Regions from separate parts of the Rikenella sp. genome, predicted to be linked through region 1. Evidence: riboswitches for the same ligand, from Rfam matches in the RefSeq annotation. Region 1 holds a riboswitch; the other holds the start of a gene.
The links. A riboswitch is a leader RNA that binds a small molecule or an ion and turns the genes downstream of it on or off. The one in region 1 is predicted to bind cobalamin.

Region 1 (4,784 bases):
CCAGCGTCACATTGTTCATGTAGTACGCCGGGAGCCTCCCCGTGAGCGTCAACTCATTGCTCGACATCGTGAACCGTTCGCTGTACCAGCACCACTGGTACGCCATCGACCATCCCCGCCAGGATATTTCCCCCGTCGCATTCGCCGCGAACTCCGGCACGTATGGGAGCTGTTTTCCCACCGACCGATCTCCCGGCCCCATCGGCTCCCCTTGGTTGATCGACGGCGTCCACGCGAACGACCCCCTGAGCTCCAGTTTCCAACCCCTCGCCAGCCATCCCCTCAGCTCCCCCTCCGCCTCCACCCCGTAGGCATGCACCCGGCGGATGTTCCTCGGCGAGAAGAACCCCTTGACCGTCGGCAGCCAGATGATCCAGTCCTCGATTCTCGAATCGAACCACGTCGCCGACCCCGCGAACCTCCATCCCTCCTCCCGTCCCACCCCGAACCTCAGCCCCGCATCATACGTCCACCCCTTCTCCTTGCGCAGCTCCGGATTTCCCCCCGGCATGAAATAGAGGTCGTTGAGCGTCGGGAACCTGAAATTCCTCGACACCGACGCCTTCGCCGTCACCTCCCCCCGTTCCGACACCACCCCCTCCACGAACAACGCCGGAATCGGCGGCGCCCACTCCGTTCCGCACATCTCCCCCCTCAGCGTCGCCCCCATCCCGAACCGCTCCGTCGGCCGCCATTTGACCGACGCCACCCCCGCCAGCTCGATCCGCGCCCGGTCGTACCCCACCGTCGCCCGCTCCCCCTCCTGCGTGACGATATTTTTGTCCGCACTCTCCACCCAGTGCTGATGCGCCGAGAGATCGAGCGCGAACAGCCATTTCCTTCCCCCGTAATACTCCCCCCTCGCCCGTCCGTAGAGCGTCTGTACCCGGCTCCGCGAGCGCGTCATCGCCGCCATCGTCCCGTTTCCCACATCTCGTTTGTAGTCATACGCCATCCGTGTGTAGAGATACCCCCCGTTCGCCTCCGCCTTCCATCCTTCCCGTCTCCGCTCCCACGACACCACCCCCCGGAACGTCTGCTCCCGCTGCCTGTTTTCGAACTCCGTCTCGTCGCCGTACTCCGTCGTGAGCATCGGCAGCTCCCGGTTCGAATTCAGATACCACCCCCTCAGCCCCACCCGATCCCCGTTCTCCGCCGTGTAGTACGCCTCCTGCAACACATGTATGTCCCGATACGCCCCGCTCCGGTTCCGCTCCGTCGGGTAATACTGCCCCACGATATTCATCTCCTCGTCGTAGATATTCTCCTTCTTGTCCCGATTCCGGTACTTGTAATCGTTCGGCGACGAAGCGCAGACCGCCCGCGTCGACACCTGCCACCTCCGCGCCCCATACGTCAGCCTCAGGAACTCGTCGAACGTTCGGAACGACCCGATCCCCTGAACATACTGCAACCCGACCCCCTCCGTTCCCGCCGGCCCCGTTCCCAGCCTCACCGCCCCCCCCAAGCCACCGCCCGCCTCGTCGACCGACGACGTCCCGTGGAGCAGCGACGCCTCGTCGATGAAGAACGCCGGAATCATCGAGAAATCCGTCATCCCCAGCATCGGATTATTGATCCTCATTCCGTTCCACGTCACCTGCGTATGCGACGGCGACGTCCCCCGGAACGCCACCGTCGCGAGCGTCGCCCGTCCGTAGCTCTTGACGAAGATCGACGAATGGAACGTCAGCACATCCGCCATCGAGAGCGCCACATTTCCCCTGAGCGCCGCACTGTCGAACCTCGTCCGCTGTATCCCGATCTCCTTCAGCGGCCTCCGCCCCCTCACCGTCACCACCTCCGTCCTCAGCAGCCGCTCCTTTTCCCCCTCCGTTCCGTTCTGCGCCGCCGCCGGCAGAGCCAGCCCCGCCAGCCCCCCGAGTATTCCAAGTATCCGACCCTTTCCCCTCATCGCCCCCCTCCGTTTATCCACCAGCAAAAAGCCCCCGGCGTGATTCCTGCGTAAAACCGGTCGATCAGCTTCCCCCCCGCCGAATAGCGGCAGATCGTTCCCGGCTGCTGGTAATCGATCGCATCCGCCACATAGACATCGCCCCGGATCGGATCGACCGTCAGCCCGTAATAGATCGTCCCCGCCTCCTCCAGGAACGGTCCCTCCGGCAACCCCTCCGCCGTCACCGGCATTCGCCAGACATCCTCGTTGATCCAGTACAGCGTATCCCTCGTTCCGTTCAGCTGCACCTCCGACCCCCGGTCTCCCCGCCCGAACTCGAACCTCCGCTCGATCCGAAACCCCTCCGGATCGATTCGATAGAGCGCCGGCGCCTCATACCCGTAAGGGCTCCCCTCCATTCCCCCGTCCGTAATCGTCCACAGCTTGCCGTACCTGTCCATCGCCAGCGACGTCGGCTGAATCCCCACCGCCAGCTCGTCCACCACCACATCCCGCTCCGCGTCGATCTTCAGAATCCGGTTTTGGTACGACCACCCGTTGACATAGACATACCTCCCCGCCTGCACCATCTGCTCCGTCGACCCCGTCTCCATCGTCATCCCCGGACACTCGATATATCCCGTAATCTCGAACCGCTTCGGATTCACGATAAAGATGCGATTGTCCCACAACTGCGTCACATACGCCTTCTCGTCTGACACGAAATGGATGTACCTCGGCGACGTGAAGCCCGTGATGCGCCCGACCTCGCGACACGTCCGCACATCGATCGCGAAAACGACATGCGAATTGTTCACCACGATCCATCCCACCCCCTTCCTGACCACCATCGACTGCGCCACATCCCCCAGCTTCATTCCGTTCGCGCGGACAAAGAGCTCGTTTTCACCTCTTCCCGTCTTCGGATCGTAATACGACAGCGAAGCATTCCCATACTGGAAATTGCCCTCGTTGAGGACGAACAGCCCCCCCTCCGGCAATGCCACCTCCTCCGTCGCCCCATAGTCCCACTTCATGCAGCCGCCCATCGCCAGCGTCATCGCCAGCGCCGCGAGCCCCAGTGCCCGGATATGTCCCCTTGTTTTTTTCATCATCGTCAGAAACCGCACCGGCCGAGGGGGGGAGAGTTCGAAAAAGAGAAACTGAATAGAGTAGGGCAGCGCTCCGCCGCAAAACCACCCCTCCGCCGCCGAAGAGGAATTTCCGACTTTCCCGGGAATCCCGCCCGGCCGTCCCTTCTCTTGTCGTCGCATGCCCGATCTCCACCCGAAAACCCCGCAGGTGCAAATCACGTTGAAAACATCCTTTCGGCAGGTCTTCTGACTCGTCCCGTCCGCCGCGCCTTCCCGGCGCGCCGACGCGCCAGTGGCCAAGAGTGCGACAGACCGTTCAGCGGACTCACAGCAGCAGGTACTGTCCCGGACTTCCACCGGGTTCCCTTTTCAGCCGCACCGTACGAACTACGACCCGGCTACCCGAAACGATCGCGACAAAAATAGAGACCTTTCCCCACAAAACCAAACCCCGCCCCCGTCCCCCGAAGAAATCTCCCCGCCGCCCCTCCCCACCTCGTTAAAAAAGCGTAACTTTGTCACTTTAAACGGAATCGCACCCAGCCCGAGAGCCCCATGTCCGAATACCACCAACCCGTCCTGCTCCACGAGAGCCTCGACCGACTCGCCCTCCGTCCCGACGGCGTGTACGTCGACGTCACCTTCGGCGGCGGCGGTCACTCGCGCGCCCTGCTGGACCGCCTCGGCCGTCGCGGCCGCCTGCTCGCCTTCGACCAAGACGCCGACGCCTTGGCCAACGCCCCCGACGACCCCCGCCTCGTCCTGATCCATAACAACTTCCGCTTCCTGCGCAGCTGCGTTCGCGCCGCCGGATTCGACCACGTAGACGGCATCCTCGCCGACCTCGGCGTCTCCTCCCACCACTTCGACACCCCCTCCCGCGGCTTCTCCTTTCGGTTCGACGGCCCCCTCGACATGCGGATGAACCAGCACGGCAGCTCCAAAACCGCCGCAGAATTGCTCAACACCTACGACCCCGCCCGGCTCGCCACCCTCTTCGGGCGGTACGGAGAGCTCGACAAGTGCTACCGCGTCGCCAACGCCATCGTGCGCTACCGCGAGACCGCCGGGCCCTTCGCCCGGATCGACGACCTGCTGCGCGCCACCGAGAGCGTCACCCCCCGCGGCAGCGAGTCCCGCTTCCGCGCCCGGCTCTTCCAGGCCCTCCGCATCGAAGTCAACGGCGAGATGCAAGCCCTCGAAATGATGCTCTCCCAATCCATCCGGCTCCTTCGTCCCGGCGGCCGGCTCAGCGTCATCACCTACCACTCCCTCGAAGACCGCCTCGCCAAGAACTTCATGCGGAGCGGCACCCCCGACGGCATCGTCCAGCGCGACTTTTACGGCCAGAGTTCCACCCCCGTCGTCCCCGTCGGCAAAGTGATCCTCCCCACCGCCGCCGAAATCGACCGCAACCCCCGCGCCCGGAGCGCCAAACTGCGCGTCGCCGAGCGCACCGGACAACAAATCCGCCCCTGAACCCGTTTTTCCCCCGGCCCCGTGCCGCCCAGCGATGAGACGCCCCTCCCGATACACCTCCCCCGAGTTTTCCGACCGGAACTACCGTCCGGCCCGCGGCACCATGCCCGACGACTGGCGCGAACCCGACAGCCCGCCCAGCCCCGAAGAGGAAGACCCGGACATCGCCGAAGAATCCCCTCTCGAAACCCCCTCCCGTGCCGGCGACGACACCCCCCCTCAGCCCCGGAAACGCAGCGGCCTCCGGATCGGCCAATTCTTCACCGGCGGCATCCTCACCCAGGAAGAGTTCACCCGCCGCCTGCCCGTGATCG
Region 2 (4,784 bases), on a different contig from region 1:
GTGTTTGGCCGTAGCCGCCACCCCCTGCGACTGGATGCCGCGCACCAGCTGAATCCCCAGCTCCGCCACCAGGTAAGGCGACTCGCCGTAGACCTCTTCGTAGCGGCCCCACCGCTGGTCGCGCCCCACATCCAGAATCGGCGCATAGACATTCGTATAGCCCAACGCCCGTGCTTCTCGCCCCTCGATCTCGCCCATCCGGTAGACCAGCTCCCGGTTCCACGTGTGTCCCACCCCCAGTTGGGTGGGGAAATTAGTCGCCTTGAAGCTCTCCACCCCGCGCAGCCCCTCGTTCGTGAAATCGACCGGAATCCCCAGCCGCGTCTCCTCCACAAAGAACCGCTGCACCTCGTTGATCGCCCACGCATGGTTCGACGCCGGCCACACATACGGATTGCTCCGGTTGCGCCGCCCCGGCGGGTAGCCGTTCAGGTGCTCGTCGATGGCGCCGATGCCGTCTTTCCAGATGCGGTCGGTCTTCCACTCCGGCTTCGGCAGATCGTCGGTCAGCACGCGGCCGTAGCCGTAGAGCGTAGCCATCTGGGCGGTCTTCTCGTTGAGGTTCATCTGCGAGAGGAGATCTTCCACACGCCGGTCGATCGGCTGGGTCGGGTCTTCGAAAATGTCTTTCTTCCCGTTTTTGTTGAAGTCGATCCATCCGTTTCGGTACATGTCGCCCCGGGGCTTATACTCGGGACGGATCACCGGTTTTCCCGCTTTGTCGAACCCCTGTGCGGCGGCGCTCCCCGCCAGACATGCACAGAACAGGGCCGGCAAGAGCACGGTCTTTCTTCTCATAAAATCAAAGATTTGGTGTTAGTAGCGGGACAAAGATAGCCACTTTTTCCCTCAACCGCCCCACATCCGGGGTGCAGAAACCGGACGCGGAGATATAAAAGGGGATACAAAAAAGCACGGGGAAGAACCACCATCCCCGTGCCCCGCGCCCCGTCTCACCGGAGGGGGCGCTTCCGAATAAAAACCTTACACTACTAAAGTTTTTACCTGTTATTTATTCACCGGAACCACCTTCGAGACGTACGGCCCCTGTGCCCGGTCCGTCATTTGATATTGGAAAGTACCGTCTGCATTGTAGCAATCCACTGTACCCGGGCCGGTGTATCCGGAATTGATCACGAACAGTTCTTCGGTCAGCGGATTGGCCGAAATGCCGTAGACCGAGTTGCCGGGCGCTTCCGCCAGAAAATCGACCACGGCGTCGGTCGCCAGATTGATTTTCCGGGACGATCCCGTGTAGGTCTCCCAGCTGAAATGTACGGTGTATAGGTAGTCTCCGAGCACAGCCATGCTCGACACGGTCACGTCCGGAAAGGTATAGTCCACCTTGTTTTGTTTCGGGTCGATCCGATGGAGCCGCGCGTCTTCCAGCATGGTCGTCCACGAGTCGTCGTAGACGGCCGAAGTCGTCAGGTACAACCGCCCGGCGCCGACCGTCAATCCGACGGGATTGGTCGGCGTCGTAATCTGCGCCTCTTCCGTAAATGTCGGAATGTCGATCACCGACACGGTATTTCCTTTGGTTTGCAGCCCTTCCGGGGTGGCGTTGTTGGCCACATAGATTTTGTCGTTCCACACGGCGATCCCCTCGCAATACTTGCCGTTCACGGCAGCCGTACCGGTCACTGCCAGGGTCAGGGTGTCGATCCGCACGACTTCGCCCTTATACGACGAGACGTAGACTTTTCCGTCGTGCGCCGCCAACGAGCGCGCTCCCTCGACTGCCAACCGTTTCCGCACTTTGCCGTCGGTCGCTCCCAGTACGACCACTTCGCCGCTGCCGTTCAGGGTCACATAGGCCATCGTCCCGTAGATCGTCATGTCGTTGGGCAAATCGCCCAGCTCGTCACCCGGGTTCTGCATTCCGAAATAATCCGGCGTAAAATGTTTCGTTGCGATGTCGTAATACCCCAATGTCGCGTTTCCGCCGCTCTGCGTACCTTCGTTGAGGACGTAGTATCCGACGGTTTCGGTGGGTTCGTGGGGCAGGGGCACTTTGGGCCCTTTGTCGTCCTTACAGCCGAAGAGCAACAATGCAGCGCCGAACGCCGCCAAGAGGTTGATTTTTTTCATCTTTTTTCGTGTGAGTTAAAAATGGTTTCCAAACGACTTGTGCCGCTGTCGGAAACTGCTTCGAACCCGGACGAAAATCGACCTTCCGGCCGGTACGACGATCGTACGGCCGTTCTCTGTCGTTCTTCTCCGCGCACACGAAACCGCGCGCACAGAGATCGACTCTCCCTCTTCGGAAATCCCAGAAAAATAAGGTAAAAAATCGTGGCGTTCTCCGGCTCTAAATCCTCGAAAGCGGACAACAAGGGTACGGCAAGGCAGGTCTTCTGACTTACCCCCGAGCGACGGGCCGCGCCTTCCCATTCCGAGGTATCTATCGGCTCAGAGCCGGCGAGATTCCTCACGAACAGTGGCGTATACAAGATTGCCTGTCACCCGATTTGTCGGTATCGCACGCGCGAAGTACCGAGGGGTTCACAGCAGCGGGACTGTCCGGGATTCTCACCCGGTTCCCTTTTGATCGCCGCCCTCCGACCGTCCGTTTCGGAGTGGAGAGCTTCGGCGAACCATTGCCGATACAAAGATAGATTTCTTTTTCCGAACTCGCCAAATCTCCCGCCTTCTTTTTTTGTAGAGCGTGGTTCATGCGGGGATGGCGCACATGAGGATAAGTAGAGGCAGCTGTGCGTTGGAATAGAGGTTGTTAAGACCGAAGCTGTCATAGCGAAACGTAAGTTTCGCCCGTCCCCGCACCCGTTGGGTGCTTTATTAGGATTTTCTCCGCCTTACGTAAGTGGGGCCGTCGGCAGCTTGAGGATGCGTCAGCATCCGTCTAAAGTTTTTCTGGTTCTCTTTGTTCACAAAAGGAACAGTTCGAGGCGGGGCAAAGCTCGACCGCGCGCCGTCGCCTTAAAAGGGAAAACGTCAAAATGTGCTGGCACGTTTTGACAAGATTTCCCCCGGCGCGCGAACAAAGCTCGACGCGCGCGATCGCTGAAGTAGGAAATCATTCAAACGCGTGATTCGCGTTTGAATAAGATTTCCGCCAGCGCGCGGACAAAGAACGGGGGTAGAGGCTGTCTTGGGGTAGAGGCTGCCAGTGGAAATGCGTCAGCATTTCCCGTCCACGGGACGTGGGGCCCGCGCGGCCCGAGCGCAGTACCCTCCTGTTGGCGAAGACGTGCGCCCCGCCTAAAGAAGCGATTCAACTATTTCGGCGTGAGCCGAATATAGATGAATCGCGCAAGGCGCGCGAAAAACTCGACTTCACGTAAAGCTCCGTCGCCCGCCCGCCTAAAGAGGGCATATTCTGCCGGTTGGCACTCGGCCAATCCGGCAAGAATTGCCGCGGGCGACGGGAATAGGGATAGGCCCGGCTATCTTTCGGGTGCCGAGCGGCTCCGGCGGAGCGAAAGCGGAGCCGCAGTGAGGCACACACGGGGCGGAGAACAGGGACGAGCTTTGGGCCGAGCTTCTGCGGCTCGTAGAGCCGCGCGGGCCGAAGCCTCCCCCAGCGGAGGCCCGCAACTGACGTTGCTGTGGGCCCCGCAGGCTTCGGCCGCTTGAACTAAGAGCGAATAGCACGCCGAGGACGAACTTCTGAGAATGGGGCGGTGAATGAATGCGGTGCTCGTGCGGCTCTTCGAACCGCCGGGCTTGCGCGCTGGGCCTTCGGCCCACCCCCGGAGCGCGCAGCCCGAACACGACAGACAGGGCGGTAAGTTAGGCTGAATGCTTGCGATTCGTAAAACCGCAGGAGTCAAAGCACAAATAAGAAAAGAGTAGAGCGACCTATCCTTTAGGTAGAGACGTCCCGGTTCGAGTGCCGAGCCGCCCCGCCCCGGGCTGCCGCTATCATGATACGGGTGCACTGGATCAAGCCGGTTATGGAGGAATTCTCTGGGCAGCTTCGACTGTTAGCAACAGCACTTATGCCTGGCGTTTGTTGTTCGGTGCGACGGGCATGCATCCTTCGTATGCGAGCAATCGTGGTGACGGTTTTCAGTTGCGTTGCCTCTCGGAATAAACAGACTGCGAATGCTTGCGATTCAAAGAATCGCGCGGGCTGAACGCTTCCCCTCGGGAGAGACGCACAGCGTCTTTTACTAGCCGCCTCGCCCGGGCGTCCGACCCGCTTGTTCATATGAAACTGCCGCGGCCACCTCTGCCCCGTTTATTCCGAGAGGCAGCGCAACAAAAGACCGAAGCCGCGCCCTGCGGTGTCACTGGGATTGAGGCCCGTTGCGGCGAAATATAAATATATACCGGGGAGTCCATTAACCGCGGACGACCAACTGTACCCGCTGTTGCCGAAACCACTCAATGTACCATCCATACGGTAGCGGTAGCCCGGGGCGGGGCTGCTCATTCCTCAGTAGGATGGATGCTTTCGGAGACTTCGAGTTGCAGCACGGTGAATTCCTTGTCAGCTTGGACAATAGCCTCCCTCAGCCCCCCTCCCTACTCCGTCATCGCCCTGTTGAGCAGATGAATCACCTTGCTGATCTCCATAAACGACGCCCCCTTCGCCGCCCCGAACGAGCCCCCGACCACCACCACCAAATCCTCATTCGCAATCTTCCCCGCCCGTTCCAGAATCAGGAGCATCTGATAACTGAACCGATCATGCGCAATCGCCGGCTCCGCATACGCCGCATGCACCCCGTACGAGAGCGCCAGCTCCCGCATCACATGCTTCCTGTAACAGAGCGCATAGACCGGTTTTTCGCCCCTGAACGCCGCCAGATAACGCC

Region 2: it holds a riboswitch for cobalamin, as region 1 does, so the genes downstream of both, ACTO3O_RS01280 (YncE family protein) here and ACTO3O_RS05680 (DUF5074 domain-containing protein) in region 1, are expected to answer to the same signal.

What each region holds. Positions count from the first base shown of each region.
Region 1 is NZ_JBQIQO010000017.1:38,371-43,154, reverse strand. Features, by position in the region: gene ACTO3O_RS05685 (TonB-dependent receptor) at 1-1,915, opposite strand, end outside; gene ACTO3O_RS05680 (DUF5074 domain-containing protein) at 1,912-2,958, opposite strand; cobalamin riboswitch at 3,212-3,412, opposite strand; gene rsmH (16S rRNA (cytosine(1402)-N(4))-methyltransferase RsmH) at 3,547-4,470, shown strand; gene ACTO3O_RS05670 (FtsL-like putative cell division protein) at 4,505-4,784, shown strand, end outside.
Region 2 is NZ_JBQIQO010000003.1:3,507-8,290, reverse strand. Features, by position in the region: gene ACTO3O_RS01285 (glycoside hydrolase family 3 N-terminal domain-containing protein) at 1-798, opposite strand, end outside; gene ACTO3O_RS01280 (YncE family protein) at 1,009-2,091, opposite strand; cobalamin riboswitch at 2,332-2,617, opposite strand; gene ACTO3O_RS01275 (hypothetical protein) at 3,854-4,057, shown strand; gene pyk (pyruvate kinase) at 4,492-4,784, opposite strand, start outside.